DNA from 3 places in the Streptomyces sp. NPDC041968 genome. Region 2 is predicted to be linked to each of the others. Evidence: riboswitches for the same ligand, from Rfam matches in the RefSeq annotation. Region 2 holds a riboswitch; each other region holds the start of a gene.

Region 1 (10,162 bases), on a different contig from region 2:
TTGTGCGACGGATAGTCGGGCACGACACGCTTGACGACGCCTTGCTCGGTGCCGAGCGCGAGACCGGGCGACGACTCGTCCAGCGTGGTCAGACAGACGACCGTCTCGTCGTCCTCCAGGGAGACGAACTCCGCCAGCGGCGCACCGCCGGACAGGTTCGGCGTGGGCATGGGCTCCGGGAGCTGGGGGAGGTCGACGACGTTCACCCGCAGGAGGCGGCCCGCGGACGTCACCACGCCCACCTCGCCCCGGGCCGTGGCCGCCACCGCCGAGACGATCAGGTCGTGCTTGACGCGCTTCGCGCCCGCCTCCGTGACCAGGGGCTCGTCGCTCGCCGTACGGGCGATCAGCCCCGTCGACGACATCAGCACCCGGCACGGGTCGTCCGCCACCTGGAGCGGCACCGCGGCCACCGGGGCCCCGGACGACTCCAGCAGGACCGTACGCCGGTCGGTGCCGAACTTCTTCGACACCGCCGCCAGTTCGGCGGAGACCAGCTTGCGCAGCTCGGCGTCCGAGTCGAGGATGCGGGTCAGTTCCTCGATCTCCGCGTTCAGCCGGTCCTTCTCCGACTCCAGCTCGATGCGGTCGAACTTGGTGAGCCGGCGCAGCGGCGTGTCCAGGATGTACTGCGTCTGGATGTCGCTCAGCGAGAACCGCTCCATCAGGCGCTGCTTGGCCTGCGCGGAGTTCTCGCTGGAGCGGATGAGCCGGATGACCTCGTCGATGTCGACCAGGGCGGTGAGCAGGCCCTCGACCAGGTGCAGGCGGTCGCGGCGCTTGGTGCGGCGGAACTCGCTGCGGCGCCGTACGACGGTGAAGCGGTGGTCGAGATAGACCTCCAGCAGCTCCTTGAGGCCCAGGGTGAGGGGCTGGCCGTCCACCAGGGCGACGTTGTTGATGCCGAAGGACTCCTCCATCGGCGTCAGCTTGTAGAGCTGCTCCAGGACCGCCTCGGGCACGAAGCCGTTCTTGATCTCGATGACCAGGCGCAGCCCGTGCTCGCGGTCGGTGAGGTCCTTGACGTCCGCGATGCCCTGGAGCTTCTTCGAGCCCACCAGGTCCTTGATCTTGGCGATGACCTTCTCGGGGCCGACCGCGAAGGGCAGCTCGGTGACGACCAGGCCCTTGCGGCGGGCCGTCACGGTCTCCACGGACACCGTCGCGCGGATCTTGAACGTGCCGCGGCCCGTCTCGTAGGCGTCCCGGATGCCGGGCAGGCCGACGATCCGGCCGCCGGTCGGCAGGTCGGGGCCCGGCACGTGCTTCATCAGGGCTTCGAGGTCGGCGTTCGGGTACCGGATCAGGTGCCGGGCGGCCGCGATCACCTCGCGCAGGTTGTGCGGCGGCATGTTCGTGGCCATGCCGACCGCGATGCCGGAGGCGCCGTTGACCAGCAGGTTCGGGAAGGCGGCGGGCAGCGCCACCGGCTCCTGCTCCTGGCCGTCGTAGTTGGGACCGAAGTCGACGGTGGCCTCGTCGATGGACTCCGTCATGAGGCTGGTCGCCTCGGCCATCCGGCACTCGGTGTACCGCATGGCGGCCGGCGGGTCGTCGTTGCCCAGCGAGCCGAAGTTGCCGTGGCCGTCCACCAGGGGCACGCGCATGGAGAAGGACTGGGCCATGCGCACCAGGGCGTCGTAGATGGACGCGTCGCCGTGGGGGTGCAGCTTGCCCATGACCTCGCCGACGACACGGGCGCACTTCACGTAGCCGCGCTCGGGCCGCAGACCCATCTCGTTCATCTGGTACACGATGCGGCGGTGCACCGGCTTGAGGCCGTCGCGGGCGTCCGGGAGCGCACGGGAGTAGATGACCGAGTACGCGTACTCGAGGAAGGAGCCCTGCATCTCGTCGACGACGTCGATGTCGAGGATCCTCTCCTCGTACGCGTCGTCGGGCGGCGGGGTCTTCGTGCTACGGCGGGCCATCGCTGCCGGCTCCTTGCTGAAGCGTGAACGGTGATCTGACGCGGTCCATTGTGGACCGCGGCACTGACAGCGACCGACCAGGACCCGTCACGGGCTGCCCGGCCCGGCGCTGCCCGCAGGGTACGCCCTCGCCCCCGTCGGACCGCCAACCCCGTTCTCGCTCTCGGCGTAGGAGGTGCGGGAACTTCACCGGTGGCCCGCACGCTTGCATACAGTGGCGGGACCGGCGGAATTCCGCAGTTCCGCCCCATGACTCCACCAAGATTCCGCGAGCGAAGGGACGTACATGCCCATGGGTCACACGGCCACAGCCCAGGCAGACTCCGGCGGCCTGACAGCGACCGAGCACCGCCTGGCCAACGGCCTGCGCGTGGTGCTCTCCGAGGACCACCTGACCCCGGTCGCGGCGGTGTGCCTCTGGTACGACGTCGGCTCGCGCCACGAGGTCAAGGGGCGCACCGGCCTGGCTCACCTCTTCGAGCACCTGATGTTCCAGGGCTCCGCCCAGGTCAAGGGCAACGGTCACTTCGAACTGGTGCAGGGCGCCGGTGGCTCGCTCAACGGCACCACCAGTTTCGAGCGCACCAACTACTTCGAGACCATGCCCGCCCACCAGCTGGAGCTCGCCCTCTGGCTGGAGGCCGACCGCATGGGCTCGCTGCTCGCCGCCCTCGACGAGGAGTCGATGGAGAACCAGCGGGACGTCGTCAAGAACGAGCGCCGCCAGCGCTACGACAACGTCCCCTACGGCACCGCGTTCGAGAAGCTGACCGCCCTCGCCTACCCGGAGGGCCACCCCTACCACCACACGCCGATCGGCTCGATGGCCGACCTGGACGCGGCGACCCTGGAGGACGCGCGCGCGTTCTTCCGCACCTACTACGCGCCGAACAACGCGGTGCTGTCGGTCGTCGGCGACATCGACCCCGAGCAGACCCTCGCCTGGGTCGAGAAGTACTTCGGCTCCATCGCCTCGCACGACGGCAAGCAGCCGCCCCGGGACGGTTCGCTGCCCGACGTCATGGGCGGGGAGCTGCGCGAGGTCGTCGAGGAGGAGGTCCCGGCCCGCGCCCTGATGGCGGCCTACCGCCTGCCGGAGGACGGCACGCGCGCGTGCGACGCAGCCGACCTGGCCCTCACCGTCCTGGGCGGCGGCGAGTCGTCCCGGCTGTACAACCGGCTGGTGCGCCGCGACCGCACGGCCGTCGCCGCCGGCTTCGGTCTGCTGCGGCTCGCGGGAGCGCCCTCCCTGGGGTGGCTGGACGTGAAGACGTCCGGTGACGTGGAGGTGCCGGTCATCGAGACCGCCATCGACGAGGAACTCGCCCGGTTCGCCCAGGAGGGCCCGACCGCCGAGGAGATGGAGCGCGCCCAGGCCCAGCTGGAGCGCGAGTGGCTGGACCGCCTGGGCACGGTCGCGGGCCGCGCCGACGAACTGTGCCGCTACGCGGTCCTGTTCGGCGACCCGCAGCTCGCCCTCACCGCCGTGCAGCGGGTGCTCGAGGTCACGGCGGAAGAGGTCCAAAAGGTCGCCAAGGCCCGCCTGCGCCCCGACAACCGCGCGGTGCTCGTCTACGAGCCCACCGCTCCCGCCGACGTGAACGACGCCACCGACGAGAACGAGGAGGCGGCCAAGTGACCGAGCTCGCCACCATGGAATTCCACCAGCAGCCGCAGGCCGGCGAGCCCAGGCCGTGGGCGTTCCCGGCACCGGAGCGCGGCAGCCTCGACAACGGCCTGACCGTGCTGCGCTGCCACCGCCCCGGCCAGCAGGTCGTCGCCGTCGAGGTGCTGCTCGACGCGCCCCTGGACGCCGAGCCCACCGGTCTCGACGGCGTCGCCACCATCATGGCGCGGGCCTTCTCGGAGGGCACCGACAAGCACTCCGCCGAGGACTTCGCCGCCGAGCTGGAGCGCTGCGGGGCCACCCTCGACGCGCACGCCGACCACCCCGGCGTCCGGCTGAGCCTGGAGGTGCCCGTCTCGCGCCTCGCCAAGGCCCTCGGCCTGGTCGCCGACGCCCTGAGGGCGCCCGCGTTCGCGGACGGCGAGGTCGAACGGCTGGTCCGCAACCGCCTCGACGAGATCCCGCACGAGCTGGCCAACCCCGCCCGCCGGGCCGCCAAGGAGCTCTCCAAGGAGCTGTTCCCGGCCGGGACGCGCATGTCGCGCCCCCGCCAGGGCACCGAGGAGACCGTCGCGAGCATCGACTCCGCCGCCGTACGCGCCTTCTACGAGAAGCACGTCCGGCCCGCCACGGCCACCGCCGTGGTCGTCGGAGACCTCACCGGCGTGGACCTCGACGCGCTGCTCGGCGAGACGCTGGGCGCGTGGACCGGCTCCGCCGCGGAGCCCCGTCCCGTGCCGTCGGTGACCGCCGACGACCGGGGCCGGGTCGTCATCGTGGACCGCCCCGGCGCCGTCCAGACGCAGCTGCTCATCGGCCGCACCGGCTCCGACCGGCACGACCGCGTGTGGCCCGCCCAGGTGCTCGGCACCTACTGCCTCGGCGGCACCCTCACCTCGCGTCTGGACCGCGTCCTGCGCGAGGAGAAGGGCTACACCTACGGAGTCCGGGCGTTCGGGCAGGTCCTGCGCTCCGCGCCCGACGGGACCGGCGCCGCCATGCTGGCCATCAGCGGCTCCGTCGACACCCCCAACACCGGCCCGGCCCTGGAGGACCTGTGGACGGTGCTGCGCAAGCTCGCCGAGGGCGGGCTCACCGACGCCGAGCGTGACGTCGCCGTGCAGAACCTGGTGGGCGTGGCGCCGCTGAAGTACGAGACGGCGGCCGCCGTCGCGAGCACATTGGCCGACCAGGTCGAGCAGCACCTGCCCGACGACTACCAGGCGACGCTCTACCGCCAACTCGCCGCCACGGGCACCGTGGAGGCCACGGCGGCGGTCGTGAACGCCTTCCCGGTGGACCGTCTGGTGACGGTCCTCGTCGGCGACGCGGCACAGATCAAGGAGCCGGTCGAGGCGCTCGGCATCGGTGAAGTCACCGTGGTGGCGGCCGAGTAGCGGTACGCGCTGGGGCCCTGGTGACCGGAGTGTCGCCAGGGCCGCCGTTTGTCCGAATTGAGGGAGAGGCTGCCTGTCTGCGCTGTGGCATGCGCTACAAAAAGCCGGTTGCGTTTGAGGATTGAAGACAACCGCGTTTAGCGTCTTCCGGGCTGTTCGTCAGGCAGTGCGCCGCACCCGCGGCACCGGACAGTCATCGCCGAGTCCCCGTACGGCGCGAGCCAGGGGAGCCGGGGACCCACCGTAGTCCCTGGGGTGAATCGGACGCCCGCGCGTGCCGCGAGGGGGCCCGTAGGAGACCTTCCACCTCCGAACCCGTCAGCTAACCCGGTAGGCGAGAGGGAAGGAAAGGACCAGCCTCCACATGGCGTTCACGCGCGCCGTCGGCAAGCACCGCCGTCCCGGCCGGATGCACCGCACCACCGCCCGCGCGGCGGGTGTCGCGGCCCTCGCCACCACCGGCGTCGTCGGCACCCTCGCGGCTCCGGCGCTCGCCGCCGAGCCCCAGGCGGAGCAGAGCGGGCTCACCCCGGTCATCAGCATCGGCGACTCCCTGGCCGACGAGATCGACGCCCAGGCCGCCGCGCAGAAGCAGGCCGCCCTGGACGCCGCCGCCCGTGAGGCGGCGCAGGAGGCCGCGCGCGAGCGGGCCGCCGAGGCCGCCGAGGAGGCGCGCGAGGCCAAGGAGCGCGCCGCGCGGGAGGCGGAGCGCAAGCGCCTCAACACCTTCGTCACGCCGATCACCGCCTCCTACGTCTCCACCGCGTACCAGGCCGGCAGTTCCCTGTGGTCCTCCGGCAGCCACACCGGCATCGACTTCCACGCCTCCACCGGCACCTCCGTGCACGCGGTCGGCGTCGGCACCGTCGTCGAGGCCGGCTGGGGCGGGGCGTACGGCAACCAGGTCGTGCTCAAGATGCACGACGGCACGTACACGCAGTACGGCCACCTGTCGTCCATCGGTGTCTCGGTGGGCCAGTCGGTCGACGCGGGACAGCAGATCGGCCTCTCCGGCGCCACCGGCAACGTCACCGGACCGCACCTGCACTTCGAGGCCCGTACGAGCCCCGAGTACGGCTCTGACATGGACCCCGTCGCCTACCTGCGCTCCCACGGCGTGAACGTCTGACGACGGAGTGAACGTCTGACGACGGACGAACGGCACGCGAAAGCCCCGGCTCCCCGAGCCGGGGCTTTCGCATTTCCGGGGTGTTCCCGACGTGGCCGTTGTCCAAAAAGTGTCCATGAAATCCACATCGCCGTCGGAATTCCCGCCGCATTGGCCTAGAGTCGCTGAACACGCGTCAATCGTCGACGTTTCCCGGGGATGAAGGCGGAGGTCGGGCATGCGCATTCCGGCGCATTCGGTGTGCACGGCGATCCGGGACGACATCGTCTCCGGTGTCCACGGGCGCGGCAGCCGCCTCACCGAGGAACTCCTGGCCCGCCGCTACGGTGTCTCCCGCGTCCCGGTCCGTGAGGCACTGCGCACGCTGGAGGCGGAGGGGTTCGTGGTGACCCGGCGGCACGCGGGCGCGTGCGTCGCGGAGCCGACCGAGCGGGAGGCGGCGGACCTGCTGGAGACGCGTACGCTCCTCGAACCCCTCGGCGCGTCCCGGGCCGCCCGGCGCCGTACCGAGGCGCATCTCAAGGTCCTGCGCGGGCTGGTGCGGCTGGGACAGGAGCGTGCCAGGCAGGGGAGCGGCGACGATCTGCGCTCGCTCGACGGATGGTTCCACGAGACCCTCGCCCAGGCCGTCGGCAGCCCGTCCCTGACGGCGTTGCTGACCCAGCTGCGCCACAAGATCGCCTGGCTGTACGCCGTGGAGGCCGCGGCCGACCCGGTGGGGTGCTGGGCGGAGCACGGCGCGATCGTCGACGCGGTGGCCCGGGGCGACGGCGAGCGCGCACGGGCTCTCATGACGCTGCACGCCGAACGATCGGCGCCGGCGCACCGCCTGCGCTTCGCCGCCGGAGGCGAGGCGGCGGACCGTGTGAGGAACCCGCAACGTGCCGTAAACATCTCGGGTCTGCGTTATTAACAGGAGCGCCGTATACAAAGACAGGGGAATTCGAGGGGTTCATTTCTGCTGCCCGTAAAAGCGAATTCACCCCCCAGGAGTGGTGCAAGATAAAGGCCCGCCCGGGATTCCGGGCGGGCCTTTATCGGCGGTACTGCCGTCGGTCAGACGGTCTCGGGAAGCTCTTCGAGACCCTCGGCGACCAGCTTCGCCAGTCGCTCCAGGGCGGCGTCCGCGCCCTCGGCGTCGGAGGCGAGCACGATCTCCTCGCCGCCCTGGGCGCCGAGGCCGAGGACGGCCAGCATGGAGGCCGCGTTGACGGGGGAGCCGTCGGCCTTGGCGATCGTGACCGGGACGCCTGTGGCCGTGGCGGCTCGGACGAAGATGGAGGCGGGGCGGGCGTGGAGACCCTCGGCCCAGCCGACGTTGACGCGGCGCTCAGCCATGTGATGCTGCCCTTCAGGTGTTCAGGGGTCTGATGTTGTCTAGACCACTCTTGTCTAGACCAGTTTCCCACATCGTGAAGCGTCCCGGGACGGCTGTGCGCAGCCCCGCGTGGTCGTCGGACCGCGGCCTCGGCCCGACCTTCCGTCCCCACAGACTGCCTCGCGCCGTTGTCGTACGCGAGCCGTACTCTGGGGCCCATGCAGACCTCGTCGGACCGGCACGAGTACCCCGCCCACTGGGAAGCCGACGTGGTGCTGCGCGACGGCGGCACCGCGCGCGTCCGCCCCATCACCGTTGATGACGCCGAGCGCCTGGTCAGCTTCTACGAGCAGGTCTCCGACGAGTCGAAGTACTACCGCTTCTTCGCGCCGTACCCTCGCCTGTCCGCCAAGGACGTCCACCGCTTCACGCACCACGACTTCGTGGACCGGGTGGGACTCGCGGCCACCATCGGCGGCGAGTTCATCGCCACCGTACGCTACGACCGGATCGGCGCCGGCGGAACACCCGCTTCCGCACCGGCGGACGAGGCGGAGGTCGCCTTCCTCGTCCAGGACGCCCACCAGGGGCGCGGCGTGGCCTCCGCGCTGCTGGAGCACATCGCCGCCGTCGCCCGCGAGCGGGGCATCCGCCGCTTCGCCGCCGAGGTGCTGCCCGCCAACACCAAGATGATCAAGGTGTTCAGGGACGCCGGGTACACCCAGCAGCGCAGCTTCGAGGACGGCGTGGTCCGTCTGGAGTTCGACCTCGAACCGACCGACCGCTCGCTCGCCGTGCAGTACGCGCGCGAGCACCGCGCGGAGGCGCGTTCCGTCCAGCGGCTGCTGCAACCCGGCTCCGTGGCGGTCGTCGGCGCCGGCCGCACCCCGGGCGGCGTCGGGCGCAGCGTGCTCGGCAACATCCGCGACGCGGGCTACACCGGCCGGCTGTACGCCGTGAACAAGGCTCTCCCCGAGGGCCAGGACGCACTCGACGGGGTACCGGCCCGTCGCTCGGTGCGTGACATCGACGGGCCCGTCGACCTCGCCGTCGTCACCGTGCCCGCCGAGCACGTCCCCGACGTCGTCACCGAGTGCGGTGAGCACGGCGTCCAAGGCCTGGTGGTGGTCTCCGCCGGGTACGCCGACAGCGGCCCCGAGGGACGCGAACGCCAGCGCGCACTGGTCCGACAGGCGCGCACGTACGGCATGCGGATCATCGGGCCCAACGCCTTCGGCATCATCAACACCTCCTCGGACGTGCGGCTCAACGCCTCCCTCGCCCCTCAGATGCCGCGACCCGGCCGGATCGGCCTGTTCGCCCAGTCCGGCGCCATCGGCATCGCCCTGCTGTCGCGGCTGCACCGGCGCGGCGGCGGGGTCACCGGCGTCACGGGCGTGTCGACCTTCGTCTCGTCCGGCAACCGCGCCGACGTCTCCGGCAACGACGTCCTCCAGTACTGGTACGACGACCCGGAGACCGACGTCGCCCTGATGTACCTGGAGTCGATCGGCAACCCCCGCAAGTTCACCCGCCTGGCCCGGCGGACGGCGGCCGTCAAGCCGCTGGTCGTGGTGCAGGGGGCCCGTCACGGCGGGGCGGCACCGCAGGGGCACGCCGTCCGGGCGACGCGTCTGCCGCACGCGACGGTCTCCGCGCTGCTGCGGCAGGCCGGTGTGATCCGGGTCGACACGATCACCGACCTGGTCGACGCGGGCCTGCTGCTCGCCCGGCAGCCGCTGCCCGCCGGACCGAGGGTGGCGATCCTGGGGAACTCGGAGTCACTGGGCCTGCTGACGTACGACGCGTGCCTCTCCGAGGGGCTGCGGCCGCATCCTCCCCTGGACCTGACGACGGCGGCCTCGCCCGAAGCGTTCCACGCGGCCCTGTCCCGGGCGCTGGCCGACGACACCTGCGACGCGGTGGTGGTCACCGCCATTCCCGCGGTGGGCGAGGGCTCGGCCGGGGACGCCGCGCTGGCGAGGGCCCTGCGCTCGGCGGCGGCCGCGGTGCCCGCCAAGCCGGTCCTCGTGGTGCACGTGGAGCTCGGCGGGCTCGCGGAGGCCCTGTCGGCGGCGGCCAGCACGGCGCCGCAGACCCCGCCGCCCGCGGACGCACGGGCGGCGACGCCCACCGCCCCGCACGCTGCCGCGCCCCTCGACCGGCAGACGGCCCCGTCGGCCGTCGGAAACCGAGCGGCGCCCTCCGGACCCGCGCCCGCCCCCGGGGAGCCGGCGACGCCCCCGCCCGCCGAACCCCGGACGGGCGCGCCCGACGGGCCGCGGACGTCCCCGCCCGCCGCCGCGGGCGGCGGCGGCTCCGTGCGGCACCCGCCCGCTGCCCACGAGCCCGCCGAGGCACCGGAAGGGCCCCACCTCATCCCCGCCTACCCCGCCGCCGAACGCGGCGTGCGCGCCCTCGCCCAGGCGGTCGCCTACGCCCAGTGGCGGCGCGACGCCGCCGACCCCGGCAAGGTGCCGGAGTACGAGGACATCGACGAGAAGGGCGCCGCCGAGCTGATCGCCGGGAACCTCGCGCGCGGGCAGGGGCTCACGCTCGGCACCGAGGAGACCTGCGCGCTGCTCGGCAGGTACGGCATCCGCGTCCACCGCGCGATGCCCGCCCCCACCCCCGACGACGCCGCGGCCGCCGCGCGGACCCTCGGCTACCCCGTGGCCCTCAAGGCCACCGCACCGCACCTGCGCCACCGCGCCGACCTGGGCGGCGTACGTCTGGACCTCGCGGACGAGGAGCAACTGC
Region 2 (10,162 bases):
TTCCACCGGTGTTGGTGAAGGAATCCATGAACACCCCCGTCAGCCGGTCGATCTCCGCCCGGTCGCCGGACGAGGGTGCGGACCGGTCCTCCGCCGGCGGCCACTCCTGGGCCAGGACGGACCACACCTCGCTGTCGTGCCGCAGTCCGCGGTACGGGTAACGCTGCCGGAGCACGCCGTCCCGGGTCATGCCGAGACGGCGCGCGGACGCGATGCTGCGGGTGTTGCCGGCGGCTACCCACCACTCGACCCTGCTCATCCCGCGCTCGGTGAAGGCCCAGTCGATCAGTGCCCTGCACGCTCGGGTCACGAGCCCGTGGCCCTGCCCGGCCTCCTCCAGCCAGCAGCCGAGCTCGCACACCCCCGAGGAGGTGTCGAAGCGGGTGAACATGACGCCGCCGACGAGCACTCCGTCCAGCCAGATCCCGTATATCCGCCCACTGTCGGTGGACGAGAGGTCGGCGTAGCGCTGGAGGGTGGCCGTGGCCGTGGCCAGGTCGGTGGTGAGCGACGCCCAGGGAATCCACGGGTCGACCAGCGGGCGGGCCCGGTCGATGTGCGCCAGGAACTCCGGTGCCTGCCAGGGCTCCAGGGGGCGGAGCTGCGCGTGGTCGTCGAGCGGGGCGGTGAACATGGGTGTTCCGCCTTCCAGGTTGAGCCGGCCGGAAGGCCGGCAGGGAGACTCGCATGCGGCCAGGAGGGTGCGTAACAAGCGTTTGGTACGTAGGCTAGCGCCATGCCGCCGCCCGCACCCGGAGATCACGAAGCCCGCCGCAAGGACGTGTCCGAGGCGGTGTGGCGCGTCCTCGCCGTCAAAGGGTTCGGTGGTCTGACACTGCGCGCCGTGGCCGCCGCGATGGGTGTCTCGACCGGCATGCTGACGCACTACTTCCCGAGCAAACGGGCCCTTGTCACGCATGCGCTGGACCTGCTGGAACAGGACACGGCGGGGCGCCCGCGCCGGACTCCTCCCGCCGACGGCCTGCCCACCGTGCGGGCCGCACTGCTCGACATCCTGCCGCTCACGCCGGCCGACACCGCCCGCAACCGCATCTGGGTCAGCTCCTGGGACCTGTCCCTCGCCGACGAGACGCTGGCCGCCCAACAGGGCGACCGGTACACGAGGTTGCGCGACCGTTTCCGCCCGCATCTCGAGACGGCACGCGGCCTCGGGCAGATCCCCTCGCACGCCGACACCGGCCAACTGGCCGCTGCCGCCGTCGCCTTCGTCCACGGGCTCGTCGTCCAGGCTCTCTTCGACCCCGGACGGTTTCCCGAGGACGTGCAGATCGCCCTGGTCGACGGCTTCGTCGCCCGGCTCGCCGGGCCGGGGCCCGGCACGGCCCCAGGCACCGTACGGGACACCTCGCCGGACGGTGATCGGCTGCAACCGTTCCCGACGCCTCCGCCGCCCGCCGCCTGAGGCGGGCGGTCGTGCCGAGCCCGTTCGGCAAGGTGGCCGCCGCACTGTACGACGTCGGCGGCATCGGTCCCGTCTCGGTTTCCGCTCCTGGCAACTCACCTGGTCCGACGGGCCCGGCGGCCGGGGGCTGCGCCGTCGCTGCGCGCGGCGTTCGCGGCGAACCCGCGGCGGACCCTGATCACGGGCCTCGGGCCGGCGGTGTACCAGACGGCCTGCCGCGCCTCCGTGCAGCGGGCCGGGCTGACCGTGGCCACGGTGGTGACCCTGGGCGCGGGTCCGGTACTGGTGGCTGTCGGAGCCCGGCTCACGTCGGGCGAGCACACCGGCGCCGCCGGAACCGCCGCGATGGCGAGCGGTCGCCGGTCTGGCGCTGCTGACGGGCGGTGCGGACGGGCGGTGCGGGCGGGAGCACCGGACCGGCTCCCCTACCGGGCAGCTGCTCCGCGCTGCTCTCCGCCACCGGCTACGCGGGCGTGGCGTTCTCGGGCCGCCTCTCCGGCCCGGAGAAGTCCCCGACCGGCCTCACCGCTCACCCGCGAGGTCCAGATCCCCCTTGCTCGTCCCGGGCATGCCCTCAGTGCTCCGGGAACTCCGCCACGGACGCGAGATCGGCGGCGACACCGCACGCCACCACGGCTCCCCCGGCAGCTCCCCCGCCGGCTCGAACGGCTCACCCGGCCGCGGGGACGCCACCGCCTGACCGACCTCCTCGGCCGCGTCCCTCGTCCACTCCCCCGGCTCCGCCCACGCGTGCGGTGCCAGGTTGAAGGTCCCCCAGTGGATGGGCAGCAGCACGCCGCCCTGCCCACCCCCCTGGAGGTCGAGGTGGGCCCGTACGCCTTCCTCGGGCGTCATGTGGATGTCCGGCCAGAAGTCGGAGTACGCACCCAGCTGGATCATCGTGGCGTCGAACGGGCCGTGGGCGGCGCCGATCTCCCGGAAGCCGTCGAAGTAGCCCGTGTCCCCGCTGTGGTAGATCCGGTGCTCCTCGCCGGCGACGACCCAGGAGGCCCAGAGGGTGTGCTGGGTGTTGCGCAGGCCGCGTCCGCAGAAGTGGCGGGCCGGGGTGGCGGTGAGGGTGAGTCCGCCGACGCGCGTCGACTCGTGCCAGTCCAGTTCGCGCAGCCGGTCGGCGGACACGCCCCAGCGTTCGAGGTGCGCGCCGACGCCGAGCGACACGGCGAAGAGGGTGCCCGTGCCCGCCAGCGCCTTGATCGTGGGCATGTCCAGGTGGTCGTAGTGGTCGTGGGAAATCACGACCACGTCGACCGGGCCCAGCGCGGCCAGGGGCACCGGGACCGGATGCAGTCGCTTGGGGCCGGCGAAGGGGAACGGGGAGCAGCGCTCGCCCCAGACGGGGTCGAAGAGCACCCGCTGCCCGTCGATCTCGGCGAGCACGCTGGAGTGCCCCATCCAGGTCAGCCGCAGTCCGGTGGCGGGCGGGCGGGCGAGGTCGGCCAGTGTGGTGGCGTGCACCGGGACCGTGCCCCGCGGGGCGCGGTTGCCCCGCGACTCCCGGTCGAAGTAGGTCTTCGCGAACTCGCGGGCCGATCCGGAGGGGCGGGTCCGGGCGGCGCCCCCGGGATTCTGGAAGACGCCGTCGCGAAAGTGCGGCGATCTGCGGATGCGCGCCATGCGCTCACCGCTCGGGTCCGCGCCGAAGGCGGCGGGCCGCGGTGCGCTGAGCCCGGAGCTCGGGGAACGGAAACCGGCCACGGTACCTCCAGGTGGAGTAGGTCAGGCCCTCATTATCGTCTCGTCCGACATCACCACGAACGCCGGATGTCACATCCGCGTTCCCTCCCTCCGTCGTACCGGTGAGGGCGCCCCGCCGGAGCGCCCGCCGCACAGCGGCACGACCGACGGTCAGGAAGGCGGCCCCCATGGCCCGCGTATCGCTCACCCCTCCCCGGACCCTCCTCCTGCGCTTCGCGGAGTGGTACTCCCGGCGCACCTACGGCAAGGTCCTCGACCCCGCCAGGGCGCTCGCCCACAACCCGCGCGTGCTCCTCGGCGACCTGCGCTTCGAGCAGTCCGTGGCCAAGTGGAACAAGCTGGACCCCGACCTCAAGGCGCTCGCGGTGATGGCCTCGGCGGCCTCGATCGGCTGCTCCTGGTGCATGGACTTCGGCCACTGGGAGAACGCCGAACGGGGCATGGACCGGCGCAAGCTCCACGACGTGCCGATGTGGCGGGAGAGCGACGCCTACACGCCGGCGGAGCGGGACGTCATGGAATACGCCGAGGCGATGACGGCGACCCCTCCCACCGTCGACGACGACCTCGCCGCGCGGCTGCGGACCCGGTTGGGCGAGCCCGCGTTCGTGGAGCTGACCGCGATGGTCGCCGTCGAGAACCTGCGCTCCCGGATCAACGCGGCGCTCGGCCTGACCAGCCAGGGCTTCAAGGACTCCTGCGACCTTCCCGAAGCGGGGCGCGGGGGCGTGGCCGGGGCCGCCGCCGGCTGACCGGCCGGGGCCGCGGCCCTCACCGCACGTCCGGGGCCTGTATAGGGTGACGGGCGTGGCGAGAGTCCGGTTGAGTGTGGCGGAGCGGCGCGAGGAGTTGCTGCGCGCGGCCATCGAGCAGATATCGGCGCGGGGGGTGGCGGCGCTGCGCATCGCCGACGTGGCCGCCGCGCTCGGCGTCAGCAACGCGCTGGTGCTCTACCACTTCTCCACCAAGGAGAAGCTGGTCGCCGCCGCGTTCACCCACGCCGCCGAGGACGATCTCGCCCATCTGCGCAGGCTGCTGGGCCGCCGCACGTCGGCACTGCGCCGGCTGCGGGCGGCCGTACGGTGGTACGCCCCCACCGGACAGGCCAAGGGCTGGCGGCTGTGGATCGAGGGCTGGGCGGTGGCGCTGCGCGATCCCGCGCTGCGGAGCGTCACGCTGGAACTCGACCGCCAGTGGAAGGCGGCGATCGCCGCGGTCATCGCCGAGGGCGTGGCCGCCGGGGAGTTCCGCTGCTCCGCGCCCGAAGCCGCCGCGCTGCGCCTGACCGCGCTGCTGGACGGACTGGCCGTGCAGCTGACCTCGTACGGGGGTGCGGTGTCGCGGGCCCGGGCCCAGGAGTGGATGGACGAGGCCCTCGCCCGGGAACTGGGTCTGGAGCGGGAGGCCTTGACGACGCCCCGGCGCCGGCCCGGCCCGTCCCCCGCCGGCGCGACCGGGACCCCGTAGCCCGCCGGACGCGGAACGCGAGACGCCGATCCTCCGCCGTCAGGCCACCGTCGCGATCCGCCCCCTGATGTCCTCCGCCGAGAGCGTCCCCTTGGCGATCACGTGGTCGCCCGAGGACTCGCCGCGCAGCCGGCGGCCGATCCACGGGACCAGGAACTCGCGGGCCCAGTGGACGTCGTCCCGGCGGACGTCCAGGGTGCCGCGCGGCGGCAGCGGCGGCCAGGGCTGGTCGGGGTCGGCCGGGACGGGCAGGCCGAGGATCTGGCCCGCGCGCAGCGCCACGCGCGTGTGGCCCTCCGGCGACAGGTGCAGCCGGTCGGCGTCCCACGCCCTGCGGTCCTGCACGGTCCGGAGCGACCACAGGTCGAGCACGGGGCAGCCGTACCGGTCGGCGATGGCCCGGACGTGCCCGTTGTACGTGGCGATCTTGCCGCGCAGGCGCCTGAGGACGGGCACCCCGCGGGTGTCGAAGCCGGTCGTCACCAGCACCGTGCCGGCCGCGGCGGTCAGCGCGGCCACCGCCCGCTCGAACCGCTCGGCCACCTCGTCGGGGTCGGTGCCGGGCCGGATGATGTCGTTGCCGCCCGCACAGAACGAGACCAGGTCGGGGGCGAGTTCGACGGCCCGCGGCACCTGCTCGGCCACGATCCGGTCGAGCAGCCTGCCGCGTACGGCGAGGTTCGTGTACGTGAAGTCGCCCTCGGGGCGCCGGTCCGCGAGCAGTACCGCGAACCGGTCGGCCCAGCCGACGAACGACCCGTCGGGGCCCCGGTCTCCGACGCCCTCGGTGAAGCTGTCCCCCACCGCCACGTACGACCCGATCACTGTTCCGTTGTCACTCTTCGAATCGTCTGCCACATCGGCCCATGATTCACCTTCGAATGTGACCTACGCGACCGTAGGAAGGGGTTGACGGGCGGTGAGAAAGACCACGCCTAAAGTGTTCGCCAATTCAGGAATACGCCCGGTCCGGATACACCGCGACCGGATACACCGCGACCGGATACACCGAAGGCCGGACCCGGGGATCGGGGTCCGGCCTTCGGTGGCGCGGGAGGGCGCGTCAGTTCCTCGTCAGAGGGAGACGCCGTGGGAGCGCAGGTACGCGACCGGGTCCACGTCCGAGCCGTAGTCCGGGGTGGTGCGGATCTCGAAGTGCAGGTGCGGGCCGGTCACGTTGCCGGTGGCACCCGAGAGGCCGACCTGCTGACCCGCCGTCACGGACTGACCGGCGGAGACGGAGAGGGAGGACAGGTGGGCGTACTGGGCGTAGTGGCCGTCGGCGAGCTGGATGACGACCTGGTTGCCGTACGCGCCGCCCCAGCCCGCGGAGACGACGGTGCCCGCGCCGACGGCCTTGAGGGAGGTGCCGGTCGGGACGACGAAGTCCGTGCCGGTGTGGTAGCCGCTGGACCACATGCTGCCGGTCTGGTGGTACGGGGTGCCCAGGGTGCCGCTCGGGACGGGCGAGACGAAGCCGCTGCCGGCGGACTGGGTGCTCGTGTCCGAGGAGTCCGAGGAGTCGGCGGAGCTCTTCGCGGCGTCCGAGGCCTTCTCGGCCGGCTCGGCCTTCGCGGGGGCCGGCTTCTCGGCCGCGGCGGGCTTCTCGGCGGCCGGCTTCTCCGACGGGGCGGAGGAGGACGGGGCCGAGGACTGGGCGGCCCGGCCGTCGACGGCGAGCTTCAGGCCGGGGTGGATCAGCGACGGGTCCGAACCGACGGCCTCGCGGTTGTCCGCGTAGAGCTTCTTCCAGCCGCCGTCGACGTCCTGCTCGTCGGCGATCTTCGAGAGGTAGTCACCGCTCTTCACGGTGTACGTCCGCGCGTCCCCGTTCTTCTCCGCGCCGGCGGCCTTCTTCGCCGGCGCGGAGACGGACTGCACGGACTGCACGGGCTTCTCGGAAGCGGACTGCGCGGGAGCGGCGTGGGCCCCGGCGGCGCCCATCAGCGGGAGCGCGAGCGCGGCGCCACCGGTTCCGGCGACGGCGATGGCGCGGGTCAGGCGCATGGCCCTGGTACGGCGGTGCTTACCCTTGGCGGGCATGGCGAATTCCTCTCCGGCGCCTGCGAGGTGAGCTGTCGGGTGCGAGCTGGAGATGCCCGGCCGCGTCGGGACGCGGCTTTACCCCAAGCCGTTCCGGGAACCGGAACAGGCAGTTCTACCTGTGGGTCCCCCGCTCCTGCCGTGTACGGGTAGGTCGATGAGTGCGGGCTCCGGTCGGCGGCAGGATTAGGCGTCCGTCCGGATCGGTGGTGAACGTAAGCGACCAGGACGCGCAGCGACAAGCGACGGGTTGCGTCGACCGGTGTTCCAAATGATCCTTTATGGGAATCGCCGGTCACCCTCCGTCGAAGCGCGCCACGTCGACTCGGGTAAAGGTCCTTGAAAACCGGCCGCATTACGTGGACATGACGGGCAACGCACCGTCACGGATATGACGCTGCTCACGCGCCGCACCTCCAGCCCCTTTTATTTCCGCGCCAGTTGGAACCAATGCGCCAATACGGACAGAAGGCGCAGATACTCCCCTGTCGGACGTCCCGGCCACCAAAGGCGCGGGACCGTGCCGTATCTTCGAGTGAAGCCCGGCGGCGAGCAGCGCCGACGGGGCGGAGTGGGAGGAGCCCCCGTGACGCAGCAGGTCCCGTCGACCGAACCCGAGCTGGCCGGTGTGCGCAACTTCCGTGACGTGGGCGGCCTGCCGACCGTGGACGGACGGCGGGTGCGACAGGGAGTGCTGTTCCGCAGCGGTCACCTGGCACACGCCACCGGAGGGGACGCCGCGTTCCTGGCCTCACTGGGCCTGCACACGATCTTCGACTTCCGCAACGCGGCCGACCAGAAGCTCGAAGGGCCGGACATCGAGCTGCCGGGCGTGCGCAATGTCAACCTGCCGCTGAGCGACCCGGCCGACGGTGCCGAGTTCTGGAAGATGGTCCGCGACGGCGACCTGGACCAGCTCCGCGAAATCCTGGCCGGCGACAAGGGCGCCGAGCGGATGATCGGCTCCTACCGCCTGATCATCAAGGAGCGCACGGCGGAGCACTCACGGGTGCTGCACGCGCTCGCCGAGGACAGCGTCCCGGCCCTGATGCACTGCGCGGCCGGCAAGGACCGCGCGGGGCTGTCGATCGCGATCACCCTCCTCGCCCTGGGCGTCGAGCGGGACGCCATCGTCGAGGACTACCTGAAGTCGAACGCCACGCACCGCCGCTACAAGGTGCGTCGCAGCAGCTCCGCCGCCTCCGCCTACTCCCCCGAGGTCATGGAGCTGCTCAGCCCCCTGTTCGACGCGCGCGCCGAGTACCTCGCGGCGGCCCTGGAGACTGTCGAGCAGACCTGGGGCGGAGTCGACGCCTACCTGGAGCAGGGCCTGCGGATCACTCCGGAGACCCGGGAGCGGCTGCGCGAGCGGATGCTGGACTGAGGGGTCGCTCACCGGCTGCCGGCCCCCACCTCGAAGAGCAGGTAGATGAAGGCCGCGAAGAGGTGCCCCACCACGAGGTAGATGAAGAGCCGCACCCACACGGCCCGCGGAAACCTGTCCTGCATCTTCATGGCATCTCTCCAGGGGTGGGGTGGGGCGGCGTGGTGGCCGGTCCCAGGCAGAGCGCCGCCGACGGGCTCTGCAGCAGCGTGTGGACGAAGAGCAGCTCGACCCCGTCGGCGTCCTGGGCGGCGATCCGGTGCGGGGTCAGCGAGTCGAAGTGCGCGCTGTCGCCCGGACCGAGCAGGTGCACGGTCTCCCCGAGGCGCAGCCGCAGCCTGCCCCGCAGCACGTGGAGCCACTCCTCACCGGGGTGCACCCGCACGATGTCGCCCTGCGACCCGTGCGGCACGCGGACCCGCAGGGCCTGCATACCCCGGCCGGACCCACCGGCCTGCCAGTACGTCCAGCCGCCGGCGGACGTCGGCTCCATCGCCTCGGCGCGCACGACGGCGTCCCGGTCCGCGGCCGTCTCGCCGAGCAGTTCCGAGACGGTCGTACCGTAGACACGGGCGAGGGAGAGCAGCATCGGCAGCGAGGGCTGACGCTGCCCGGTCTCCAGCCGGGAGAGGTGGGCGGGCGACAGCCCGGCGGCACGGGCCGCCGCCTCCAGGGTGAGGGCGGCCCGCCGCCGCAGCTCGCGCAGCCGGGGTGCGACGGCGGCGACCGATCCCTCGGCCGGGTCCGTCGCCTCGGAGGAGTTCATGCTCCCATTCAGCCCGACGATTGCCTCACGGACAAATTTGTTGCCTGTGAGGCAAAAACCGGGCTCAGCGGTTGGCCACCGCCTGCCGGACCAGGGTCTTGCCGAAGTCCCACATCAGGCCTCCGCCGTTGTGCGCGTCCTCCATCACCTCGGTGAAGGCGTCGACGAACCGGTCCGCGTCCGAGGTGTCGATGATCAGCGGCGGAATCAGCTTGATCACCTCCAGGTGGTCGCCGGACACCTGGGTGAGGATCCTGTGCCGCTGCAACAACGGCACCACCACCATCTGTGCGAACAGCCCCTTCCTGGCCGCCTGCAGCATCGTCCAGCGGCTGCGCAGCCTGAGTGACCTGGGACGGCCGAACTCGATGCCGATCATCAGCCCCCGGCCGCGCACGTCGGCGAGCAGCTCGTAGCGGTCCACCAGCTCCGTCAGCCGGGACTTCAGCCGCTCTCCCACGGCGGCGGCGTTCGCCACGATCTCCTCGTTCTCCATCACGGAGAGCACCGCGAGCCCGGCCGCCATGGCCTGCGCGTTGGACCCGAAACTCGCCGAGTGGACCTGCACCCGGTCCATCGAGGAGTAGACCTTCTGGAAGATCCAGTCCTTGCCCAGGGTGGCGCCCACCGGCACGTAGCCGCCCGACAGCGCCTTGGCCACGCACACCAGGTCGGGCTCGACGCCGTCCTCGTGCTGGAAGGCGTAGAACGTCCCGGTCCGGCCCAGGCCGGTCTGCACCTCGTCGGCGATCAGCAGTGCCTTGTGCCGGTGCAGCAGTTCCTGCGCGGCGCGCAGGTAGCCGGGGGGCGCCTCGTGCACGCCCTTGCCCTGGATCGGCTCCACGATGAGCGCGGCCACGTCCCCGCGCCGCAGCTCCCGTGCCAGGGCGTCCAGGTCGCCGAGCGGGACGGCGGTGTCGGGCAGCAGCGGCGCGAAGCCGTCGCGGAAGCCGCTCTCGCCGTTGACGGAGAGCGAGCCGGTGGTCAGCCCGTGGAAGGCGTGCGTGCAGTACAGGACCCTCGGCCTGCCGGTGGCGTACCGGGCGAACTTCAGCGCGGTCTCCACCGCCTCCGTGCCGCTGTTGCCGAAGAAGACCCGGTCCAGGTGCGGGCTGTAGGAGAGCAGCCGCTCGGCCAGCAGTCCGGGCAGCGGCGGGCAGTCGAAGCGGGTGAGGTCGGCCAGCGAGGCGTCGAGGACGTCGTGCAGCGCCTTGCGGACGACGGGGTGGTGGCGTCCGAGGCCCATCACCGCGAACCCGGCGAGCATGTCCAGGTAGTCGTTGCCGTCCGCGTCCCAGAAGTGCGCGCCCTCGGCCCGCTCGTAGACCTTGTCGAAGCCGATGGTGCGCAGCATGCGCGGCAG
Region 3 (10,162 bases), on a different contig from region 2:
CTGGACGACACCGGCCCCGAACGGCTGCTGCTCTCCTCCCCGGCCGACTTCGACCGGGTCGACGAGGTGCGGGCGTCCGTCGACGCGATCCTGGTCGGTGCCGGCACGATCCGGGCCGACAACCCGCGGCTGCTGGTGAACTCGGCCGAGCGGCGAGGCGCCCGGATCGCGGCCGGGAAGGCCGAGTACCCGCTCAAGGTGACGGTCAGCGCCGCCGGGGAGCTGGACCCGGCGGCCGCGTTCTGGCACACCGGGGGCGAGAAGCTGCTGCTCACGACGGACCGGGGCGCCCGGCGGGCCCGGGCCCTGGGACTCGCCGCCGACGTGGTGCCGCTCGGCGAGGCGCTCGACTGGCGGGCGGCGCTGGAGCACCTGCACGACGAGCGGGGAGTGCGGCGGCTCATGGTCGAGGGCGGGGGGACCGTGCACACCCAGTTGCTGCGCCAGGAACTCGCCGACGAACTCCAGCTCGTCCTCGCCCCTCTGCTGGTCGGCGACCCGGACGCGCCCCGTCTGTTCGGTCCCGGGGCCTACCAGCGCGGCCGGCTGCGGCTGGTGGAGTCGCGGCGCATCGAGGACGTCGTACTGGCGCGGTACCTGCCGACCGCCCCGGGCGCCGGAGGCCGGGTGACCGCCGCCGACCGGCACTGGCTCGCCCTCGCCTGCGAGCTGGCGCAGCTGTGCCCGCCGTCCGGGACGGCGTTCAGCGTGGGGGCGGTGGTGGTCGCCGCCGACGGGACCGAGCTGGCGCGGGGGCACTCCCGCGAGGGCGGGGACCCCGTCGTGCACGCCGAGGAGGCCGCACTCGCCAAGGCCGACCCCGCCGACGCCCGGCTGTCGACCGCCACGGTGTACAGCAGCCTGGAACCCTGCGCCCGCCGCGCCTCCCGGCCCGCACCCTGCGCCCGGCTGATCCTCGACGCCGGTGTGCGCCGCGTGGTCACGGCCTGGCGGGAGCCGGACACCTTCGTGCCGGGCGCGGACGGCGGCGGGGTGCTCACCGCCGGGGGCGCCACCGTCGTCGTCCTGCCCGAGTACGAGGAGCGCGCGAAGGCTCCCAACCGCCATCTGGAGGGGTAGCGGGGTACGGATGTGCATTCCGCCCCCGCGATGACGTACAGTGGAGACACAACGGCGCGGGGTGGAGCAGCTCGGTAGCTCGCTGGGCTCATAACCCAGAGGTCGCAGGTTCAAATCCTGTCCCCGCTACTGAAACCGAAGGCCGGAATCCCTTGAGGATTCCGGCCTTCGGTGCGTTCAGGTGCGTTCACCCGGTCGGCCCTCACGGCTCGCCGCCCGCCCCCGATCCGGGAAACCTGGAGACGGGACGGCAAGCGGCGCGGAGGTTCGGGGCGGCGGGAGACGAGTGGTGCGGCCAGGTCACGTGGACGACGAGGGAGCGTACGCCAGGGCCGGCGGCCGGCTCCCCGGCGACCCCGCGCCCGATCCGGGCCTCGGCACCGAGGCGATGGCGCCGCCCACCCCGGCCGAACGGCCGCCGCGGACCCCGTACGGGCGCCGCCTGGTGCGCCTGCTCCCGGTCGTGCTCATCGTCGTCGCCATCCTGTACGACATCTTCACCCCGAGATACTTCACGGCCGGCCCGCTCTACACGGCCGCGCCGCTGGTCGCCGCCCCCCTCTACTCGCGGCGGGGCACGGCGCTCACCGGCGTCGCCGTGGTCGCCGCCGTCGTCGGGCTGCAACTGAGCAAGGGCGTCGCCCACTACGTCGACTCCCTCACGGAGTTGATCACCATCGCGACGGTCGCCGCCCTCGCGGTCTTCGTCAACGCCTTCGTCCGCCGCACCGGTGAGCGCCTCGTCAGCGTCCGCGAGATCGCCGAGGCCGCCCAGCGTGCCGTGCTGCCCGAGCCCGCCGAACGGATCGGCGGCTTCGAGATCGCCGCCTGCTACGAAGCCGCGCAGGCCGACGCGTTCATCGGTGGGGACCTGTACGCGGTGCAGGACAGCGCGCGCGGCGTCCGGCTCATCGTCGGGGACGTGCGCGGCAAGGGCATGGGCGCGGTGGCCGCCGTCGCCGTCGTGATCGGCGCCTTCCGCGAGGCCGCCGAGCAGGAGGCCACCCTCGAGGCGGTGGCCCAGCGCCTGGAGCGGGCGCTGGCGCGCGAGGGCACCCGGCGCAACGGACTGGACGCCTTCGAGGGGTTCACCACCGCCGTCCTCGCCGAACTCCCGCACGGCGACGGGGTCGTGCGGATCGTGAACCGAGGTCACCCGCCCCCGCTGCTGCTGTACGCCGACGGCACCCTGCGTCCGCTCCCCGCCCGGGAGCCGGCGCTGCCGCTCGGGATGGGCGAGCTGGGCGTGTGGCCCGACCGGGCCCAGGAGGACGCCTTCCCGGGCGGAGCCACGCTGCTGCTGCACACCGACGGCCTGTCCGAAGCCCGGGACGCGCGGGGCGAGTTCTACGACCCGCACGAACGGCTCGCCGGCTGCGTCTTCCGGCACCCGGGGAAGCTGCTCGCCGCCCTCGCCGAGGACGTGCGCCGGCACTCCGGGGGCGGGATGGCGGACGACATGGCACTGCTCGCCGTACGCCGTCCCGCGCGCGAAGACCTTGATCATTGTCACGAACGGTGATCTGGCGAGCGCCCTGCGCATAACGACTGACATACCGTCAGAAACGCGTGGCGTGAAGGGGAATACTGAGGGGCGGTCAACTCGCCCGGATTTCACCGGTCATGAGGCGTATGTCTCGTCCGGATTCGTTAATGATCAAGAGGAACAGCTTGGAATCCCGGCCCCGCGTCTATTAACGTTCGATAACGCAGCGCGGTCGTCCCAGCCGTCACAGAAGGCGGCTCCGTGCGCACGCGCCGAATCCCGCGAGGGAACCGGGGAACCACCACCTTGGGGTGAATCGCTCGTACGACGCCGTGGAGACACGGCGGATATACGCGCGTAGGAGACCTTCCTGCTCCGAACCCGTCAGCTAACCCGGTAGGCGGAAGGAAGGAAAGGAGTACGCCCACGTGGCGTCCAACCGGCCTGCCCCCGAGGCCCCGTTCGTGCCCAGCGCGCACGACACCGACACCTTCGGCTACGACGGCCACCGCACCGAAGAGGGCCCCTGGGAGGAGTGGAATCCCACCGCGGACTCCATCCGCCCCGTGCGCGGCCGGCACCGCGTCGCCAAGCAGCGCGGCGGACTCGCCCGCAGCTCCACCGTCCTCGGCGTCGGTGTCATAGCCGCGGTCGGCGCGGGCGGCATGGCCAGCGCGCAGACCGGCAAGCCGCCGGTGTCCATCTCCATGCCCGACCTGCCCAACGTCGGCTCGCTCATCTCGGACGACGAGGAGCCGGAGCCGCAGGGTTCCACCGCCCCGCTCAGCGGCATCGGCGTGGCCGCGACCGCCGACACCGCGGAGGGCGCCTCCGACGCCGGTGAGACGCTGCGGGCCCGGATCATGGCGCAGGCCGAGCAGCAGCAGGCCCAGGTCGAGACCAAGGCCGCCGCCGAGGCCGCGGCCGCCGCCGAGAAGAAGGCCGCGGAAGCCGCCGCCAAGGCGGAGAAGGAGGCCGAGGCCAAGGCTGCCGCCGCCAAGAAGAAGGCGGAGGAGGAGGCCGCGAAGAAGGCCGAGGCCGAGCGGCTCGCGAAGCTGGCCAAGCAGTACACCCTGCCGACCTCCTCGTACACGATCTCCTCCAGCTTCGGCCAGGCCGGCGCCTACTGGTCCTCCGGCTACCACACCGGCCTCGACTTCGCCGCGCCCACCGGCACGCTGCTCAAGGCGGTGCACAGCGGCACCATCACGTCGGCCGGCTACGAGGGCTCCTACGGCTACAAGACCGTGCTGACCCTCGATGACGGCACCGAGATCTGGTACGCCCACCAGTCGTCGATCAGCGTCAGCGTCGGCCAGAAGGTCACCACCGGTGACGTCATCGGCCGCGTCGGCGCCACCGGCAACGTGACCGGGGCCCACCTCCACATGGAGGTCCACACCAGCGACGGCGGCGGGATCGACCCGATGGCCTGGCTGCAGAGCAAGGGCCTGACCCCCTGACCGACGCCGTGCACGGCCCCGCCGGTCCCCGGCGGCCCTGACGGCGACCCCCCGACGCCAGGGCTGCCGGTTTGCGGGATTTTTGCCCCGCTCCCGGAATCACCGGCTCCGTCGTGGCCGTTGACGCAGGACATGACTTCTCTGCGCAAGCTCGGCTCCTCTGACCTCGAGGTCTTCCCCCTCGCCCTCGGTGGCAACGTCTTCGGCTGGACCGCCGACCAGGACACCTCCTTCGCCGTCCTGGACGCCTACACGGCCGCGGGCGGCAACTTCGTCGACACCGCCGACTCGTACTCCGCGTGGGTCGACGGCAACAGCGGCGGGGAGTCCGAGACCATCGTCGGCAAGTGGCTCGCCTCCCGCGGCAACCGCGGTGACGTCGTCCTCGCCACCAAGGTCAGCCAGCACCCCGAGTACCCGGGCCTGTCCGCCGCGAACATCAAGGCGGCGGCCGACGCCTCGCTGCGCCGCCTGGGCACCGACCACATCGACCTCTACTACACCCACTTCGACAAGCCCGAGGTGCCGGTACAGGAGATCGTCGGGGCGCTCGACGAGCTGGTGCGGGCGGGCAAGGTCCGGCACATCGCCGCCTCCAACATCTCCGCCGAGCGGCTCGCGGCGTCCCTGGAGTTCTCCGACCGCGAGGGCCTCGCCCGGTACGTTGCGCTCCAGCCCCACTACAACCTGGTCTCGCGGGACACCTACGAGGGCGGGCTGCGCGACCTCGCGGAGCGGGCCGGCCTGGCCGCCGTGCCGTACTACTCCCTCGCCTCCGGATTCCTCACCGGCAAGTACCGGGCCGGGTCGGCCGTCGACAGCCCCCGTGCGGGCGGCGCGGCGAAGCACCTGGAGACCGAGCGGGGCCGGCGGGTCCTGGCGGCCCTGGACGAGATCGCCGAGGCCCACGACGCTCCCGTCGCCACGGTCGCCCTGGCCTGGCTGGCCGCGCAGCCGACGGTGGCCGCACCGATCGCCTCCGCCCGCACGGTCGAGCAGCTCCCGGCGCTGCTGGGGGTGGCCGAGCTGTCCCTCACCCCGGACGAGGTCGCCCGGCTGGAGCAGGCGTCGCTCTGACGGCCGGATCCCCGGGGACCGCGGCCGGTGGGGCGGACCGGGGCTACCCGCGGTGGGGGTGGGGCGGGGCGTACGGAAGGTGGCCGTGAGGGGCGTGGTACTGGCCCGGGGAGGGCGCGAGGAGCGGTGCGGCGGGGGCGTACCCGTAGGGCCCGCGGCCGGGATAGGCCCCGTACGTCGCGCAGCCCGGCCAGGGCGGTGGGGGCGGCGCGGTGGCCCGGGCCGCGTAGTCCAGCGCCGGGCGGGCCACGGCGCGCCGCTGCCACAGGGCCTCCAGCAGCTCCCGCTCCCGTACGGCGAAATCGGCGCTCACCCTGCCCCGGCGCCCGCGGTGCCGCAGGAACGCCAGCGAGGTCGCGTACGCCTCGTACCGCGCCACCGTCCGCGCCGCCTCCTTCCCGGCGTGCCGGCGCGCGTGCTGCCGGGCGATACGGCGGGCGCGCATCGAACCGAGCGCGTGCGGTTCCCCGGGCGACAGCCATCCGGCTAGGACGTACACGGGCAGCTCGGCACGCACGGCGCCCAGTTCGCGCTGCCGGGTCCAGATCGCCAGCCAGGTCAGCAGTCCGAAGGACGGGACCATGAAGGCCGCGTACACGGCGAAGAAGCCGTACTCGCCGAACGCGGCCGAGCCGTTCCACAGGGCGTGCACGCCCATCGCGAGCAGCAGGCCGGCCAGGGGGAGCAGGGCCCGGCGCAGGCGGTGCCGGCCCGCGGAGAGCGCCGCGATGCCGAAGCCGATGCCGGTGAGCACAGTGAAGAGAGGGTGGGCGAAGGGCGACATCACGATGCGGACGAAGAACGTCGCCGCGGTGACCGACGCGATGCCGCTGCCGCCGGTGAGCTGGTCGGTGCCGAAGGCGGTGCCCAGGTAGAGGATGTTCTCGGTGAAGGCGAAACCGGTGGCGGTGACGCCGGCTGTGACGACACCGTCGACGATGCCGCTGAAGTCGCGCCTGCGGAAGAGGAAGACCAGCAGTATGGCGGCGGCCTTGGCGGACTCCTCGACGACCGGGGCTATGACGGTGGCGCCCAGGGTGTCCGCGCCGGACGGGTCCGCGGTGGCGGTGGCTATCCACCGCGTCGCGAAGCTGTTGGCGACGATGGCTATCAGCGCCGCCGCGCAGGCGCCCCAGGCGAAGCAGAACAGCAGGTTCCGCCAGGGCCCGGGCTCGACCCGGTCCAGCCAGCGGAAGGCGGCCAGGAGCAGCGGCACCGGCAGCACCGCGAGGCCCAGCCCGACCAGGAAGCCCTGCGTGCCGGTCTGTTCGCGCACCAGGGCCAGGATGACCAGGCCGGAGAGCGTGAGCAGGGTGACGAGCGCGCCGTAACGCACCCAGGGGCGCTGCCACCAGTGCGGATGCGTCCGGGGACGGGCGGGCGGACGCGTCGGGTACGGGGGACAGGTGGCCACGGCATGGACCCTAACCGGTGGGGGGCTGCTGCTCCTTGTGCTGATCGCGCTGCTGTACGCGGCGGAAGAGCAAGTCGTTCACCACATGTCCCTTGTCCAGTCCCTGGCCCTCGAAACGGGTCCGGGGCCGGTGGGCGGGGCGCGGCGCGAAACCACCGTCCGGCACGGTGTTCTCGAAGCCGGGGTGCGCGGTGAGCACCTCCAGCATCTGCTCGGCGTACGGCTCCCAGTCGGTGGCGCAGTGCAGGACGGCCCCCGGGGCCAGCCGCGTCGCCGCCAGGGTCAGGAACTCGGGCTGGATCAGCCGGCGCTTGTGGTGCCGCTTCTTCGGCCAGGGGTCGGGGAAGTAGACGCGCAGCCCGGCGAGCGAGCCGGGGGCGAGCATCTCGCGCAGGAGGATGATCGCGTCGCCGTTGCCCACCCGGATGTTGGACAGGCCCTCCCGCTCCGCGAGACCCAGCAGATTGCCCTGGCCGGGGGTGTGCACGTCCACCGCGAGGATGTTGGTCCCCGGGTCGGCGGCGGCCATCCTGGCGGTGGCCTCGCCCATGCCGAAGCCGATCTCCAGGACGACGGGCCGGTCGTTGCCGAACAGCTCGGCGAGGTCGATGACCCGCTGTCCGTCGATGTCCAGTCCCCACTGGGGCCACAGCCGCTGCAGCGCGTCCGCCTGCCCGGTGGTCACCCGGCTCCGCCGGGGCTGGAAGCTCCGGATCCGCCGCTCGAAGTGCGATCCGGCCGGGTCGGCCTTGGGTCCGTCGGGGAAGCGGGGCTCGCCCTTGGCACGGGTGTGCCTCAGGTCGTCACCGGCGTGGGGGGCGGCGGGCTGGGAAGCGTCGGAGGCGCTGCGGAAATCAGACACAGTGCCCTCGATTTTACGGTCGGTCGCGCCGGTCACGACGCTCCCAGCGCGGCCAGGGCCCTGCGTCCCACCTCCCGCCCGATCGGCAGCGCCGCCGTCGCGGCGGGGGACGGCGCGTTCAGCACGTGGACCGCGTGGGCGCCCTCGCGGATGAGGAAGTCGTCCACCAGCGTCCCGTCCGCCAGCACCGCCTGCGCCCGCACTCCCGCGGGCGACGCCACCAGGTCGCCCTCCGTCACGGCGGGCAGCAGCCTGCGCACGGCCGTGGTGAAGGCTCCCTTGGACAGCGACCGGCGCAGCTCGCCCGCGCCGTACCTCCAGTGCCGTCGGGCTATCCGCCACGAGCCCGGCCAGGCGAGGGTGGCGCCCAGCTCGCGGGGCCGCACCACGTCCCAGCCGTAGCCCTCCCGGGCGAGGGCCGGCACCGCGTTCGGCCCGACGTGGACGCTGCCGTCGATGCCTCGGGTCAGGTGCACCCCGAGGAAGGGGAACGCCGGGTCCGGCACCGGGTACACCAGGCCCCGCACCAGCTCCGGACGGGCCAGCTCGTAGTACTCGCCGCGGAAGGGGACGATCCGCATGCCCGGGTCGTCGCCGGTCAGGCGGGCGATCTCGTCGCACTGCAGCCCGGCGCAGTTGACCAGGACGCGGGCGCGGAGCACGTCCCCGGAGCGGGTGCGCACGGCCACCCCGAGGCCCGGACGCCGGTCGATGTGCCGGACCCGCGCGCCGTAGCGGATCTCGGCGCCCGAGGCCCGGGCCAGCTGCCGGGCCACCGCCACGTAGTCGCAGACGCCGGTGGTGCCGACGTGGATGGCGGCCAGGCCGCGCACCTCGGGCTCGTACTCCGGGATCTGGGCGGCGCCCAGCTCGCGGACCGGTATGCCGTTCTCCCGGCCGCGCTGGACGAGGGCGTGCAGGCGGGGCAGCTCGGAGCGGTGGGTGGCGACGATCAGCTTGCCGGTGACGGCGTGGGCGATGCCGTACTCGGCGCAGAACTTGACCATCTCGGCGGAGCCCCGCACCGCGTAGCGGGCCTTCAGGGAGCCCGGGCGGTAGTAGACGCCGCTGTGGATGACGCCGCTGTTGCGGCCCGTCTGGTGCCGGGCCGGGCCCGGCTCCTTCTCCAGGACCATGACCCGGGTGCCGGGCGCGGCGCGCGTGATCGCGTACGCCGTCGACAGGCCGACGATCCCGCCGCCGATCACCAGTACGTCGCAGTCGTACGCGACGCGCCGCGCGGCCGCCGTCCGCACTCGTTCCATCTCCCGGTCCACCTCCCGCCTCCGATAGTGCACTGCGCCACTGACAATGCCCTCAAACCCGGGAGGCGCGGCGGATCAGGCCGTGGTCATCAGGAGTGGCCGGGCGCGCTCGCGCAGCTCGACCACGCGCGGCTCGTCGCCGTACGGCTCGAGGCGGTGCAGGAGGTCCTTGACGTACTCGGTGGTGCGGGCCGAGGAGATGCGGCCGGCGACCTCCACCGCCCGCACGCCCTGCTCGCAGGCGGCGTCCAGATTGCCCGACTCCAGCTCGGCCACGGCCGAGACGACGAGCCTGAGGCCGTGCGAGCGTACGAACTCCTCCGTCGGTTGCGACAGGGCCTGCTCGGTGAAGCGGCGGACCTGGCGTGGTGCCTTCAGGTCGCGGTAGCACTCGGCGGCGTCGGCGGCGAACCGGTCGTAGGAGTAGAAACCCAGCCAGGAGGGGTCGCTGTCGCCGGGCCGGGCGCGCTCCAGCCAGCTCTCGGCGGCCTTGAGGGCGGCCCCGGCCGCCGGGGCGTCGCTCGCGCGCGCGTGGGCGCGTGCCTCCACCAGCCGGAAGAAGCTCATGGTGCGGGCCGTGGCGAGGCCGCGGTTGCGCTCCAGGGCGGCCTGGGCCAGGTCCACGCCCTCGTCGCCGAAGCCGCGGTAGGTGGCCTGGAGCGACATGGAGGCGAGCACGTAGCCGCCCAGGGGCACGTCGGCCGCCGCGCGGGCCAGGCGCAGGGCCTGGATGTAGTACCGCTGGGCCGCTTCCTGCTGGCCGGTGTCGAAGGCCATCCAGCCGGCCAGGCGGGTCAGTTCCGCCGAGGCGCCGAACAGGGCGCGGCCCACCTCGTCGGAGTAGGAGCCGAGGAGCAGCGGGGCCGCCTCCACGCGTAAGCACTCCGGGACCATCGACGAACGCCAGTCGCCGCCGCCGTACTTGGAGTCCCAGCGGCGGGCGTCCTCGGCGGCCTCCCGCAGCTTCCGTACGTCACTGTGGCCGACTTTGAGCGGTGCGCCGGAGCCCTCGGCCGGGCTCGCGTCGCGCGCCACCGAGCTGTCGGCCGGGGTTATCAGCCATCGCGAGGCGGGTGTCGCGTACGCGCTCACGGCGAACGATCCGGCGAGGGACTGCCAGATGCCGCCGCCCGCGCGGCGTCCGGCGAGGTCGAGGCGGTACAGCTCGGTGGCGGACCTGACGGCCTGCCCGACGTCCCGGGGGAAGGCGAGGCCCACCTCGGGGGCGGGATCGGCGTCCGCGAGGCCGATCTCGTGCAGCGGCACCGGGCGGCCGAGTTTCTGGCCGATGGCGGCGGCGATGAGGTGCGGCGCGGCACCCTGGGGCACCATGCCCTTCGACACCCAGCGCGCCACCGACGTCTTGTCGTAGCGCAGCGTCAACCCGCGTTGGGCGCCTAGGTCGTTGACCCGCCGGGCGAGGCCGGCGTTGCTGATTCCCGCGAGGGCGAGAACGGTGCCGAGCTTTTCGTTCGGCCCGCGTTGCTCCCTGGACATGCGCCACCCCTCGACACA

What was found. Region 2 has a riboswitch for cyclic di-AMP ahead of ACZ6EG_RS18745 (M23 family metallopeptidase). Riboswitches for the same ligand answer to the same signal wherever they lie in the genome.
Region 1: it holds a riboswitch for cyclic di-AMP, as region 2 does, so the genes downstream of both, ACZ6EG_RS30260 (M23 family metallopeptidase) here and ACZ6EG_RS18745 (M23 family metallopeptidase) in region 2, are expected to answer to the same signal.
Region 3: it holds a riboswitch for cyclic di-AMP, as region 2 does, so the genes downstream of both, ACZ6EG_RS08145 (M23 family metallopeptidase) here and ACZ6EG_RS18745 (M23 family metallopeptidase) in region 2, are expected to answer to the same signal.

The regions. Positions count from the first base shown of each region.
Region 1 covers NZ_JBVJCB010000015.1:77,994-88,155, reverse strand. Annotated here, with positions in the region: gene ACZ6EG_RS30275 (DNA gyrase/topoisomerase IV subunit A) at 1-1,931, opposite strand, end outside; gene ACZ6EG_RS30270 (M16 family metallopeptidase) at 2,218-3,570, shown strand; gene ACZ6EG_RS30265 (M16 family metallopeptidase) at 3,567-4,955, shown strand; cyclic di-AMP (ydaO/yuaA leader) riboswitch at 5,143-5,307, shown strand; gene ACZ6EG_RS30260 (M23 family metallopeptidase) at 5,320-6,084, shown strand; gene ACZ6EG_RS30255 (GntR family transcriptional regulator) at 6,302-6,997, shown strand; gene ACZ6EG_RS30250 (HPr family phosphocarrier protein) at 7,141-7,422, opposite strand; gene ACZ6EG_RS30245 (bifunctional acetate--CoA ligase family protein/GNAT family N-acetyltransferase) at 7,621-10,162, shown strand, end outside.
Region 2 covers NZ_JBVJCB010000007.1:161,401-171,562, reverse strand. Annotated here, with positions in the region: gene ACZ6EG_RS18775 (GNAT family N-acetyltransferase) at 1-634, opposite strand, end outside; gene ACZ6EG_RS18770 (TetR/AcrR family transcriptional regulator) at 737-1,423, shown strand; gene ACZ6EG_RS18765 (MBL fold metallo-hydrolase) at 1,946-3,139, opposite strand; gene ACZ6EG_RS18760 (carboxymuconolactone decarboxylase family protein) at 3,307-3,891, shown strand; gene ACZ6EG_RS18755 (TetR/AcrR family transcriptional regulator) at 3,947-4,606, shown strand; gene ACZ6EG_RS18750 (SGNH/GDSL hydrolase family protein) at 4,646-5,431, opposite strand; gene ACZ6EG_RS18745 (M23 family metallopeptidase) at 5,681-6,649, opposite strand; cyclic di-AMP (ydaO/yuaA leader) riboswitch at 6,654-6,816, opposite strand; gene ACZ6EG_RS18740 (tyrosine-protein phosphatase) at 7,236-8,033, shown strand; gene ACZ6EG_RS18735 (DUF6126 family protein) at 8,042-8,164, opposite strand; gene ACZ6EG_RS18730 (helix-turn-helix domain-containing protein) at 8,161-8,799, opposite strand; gene ACZ6EG_RS18725 (aspartate aminotransferase family protein) at 8,864-10,162, opposite strand, start outside.
Region 3 covers NZ_JBVJCB010000003.1:12,042-22,203, reverse strand. Annotated here, with positions in the region: gene ACZ6EG_RS08160 (dihydrofolate reductase family protein) at 1-1,080, shown strand, start outside; tRNA gene ACZ6EG_RS08155 (tRNA-Met) at 1,136-1,209, shown strand; gene ACZ6EG_RS08150 (PP2C family protein-serine/threonine phosphatase) at 1,370-2,602, shown strand; cyclic di-AMP (ydaO/yuaA leader) riboswitch at 2,827-2,984, shown strand; gene ACZ6EG_RS08145 (M23 family metallopeptidase) at 2,995-4,029, shown strand; gene ACZ6EG_RS08140 (aldo/keto reductase) at 4,162-5,106, shown strand; gene ACZ6EG_RS08135 (PrsW family intramembrane metalloprotease) at 5,150-6,520, opposite strand; gene trmB (tRNA (guanosine(46)-N7)-methyltransferase TrmB) at 6,531-7,382, opposite strand; gene lhgO (L-2-hydroxyglutarate oxidase) at 7,415-8,647, opposite strand; gene ACZ6EG_RS08120 (MFS transporter) at 8,723-10,144, opposite strand.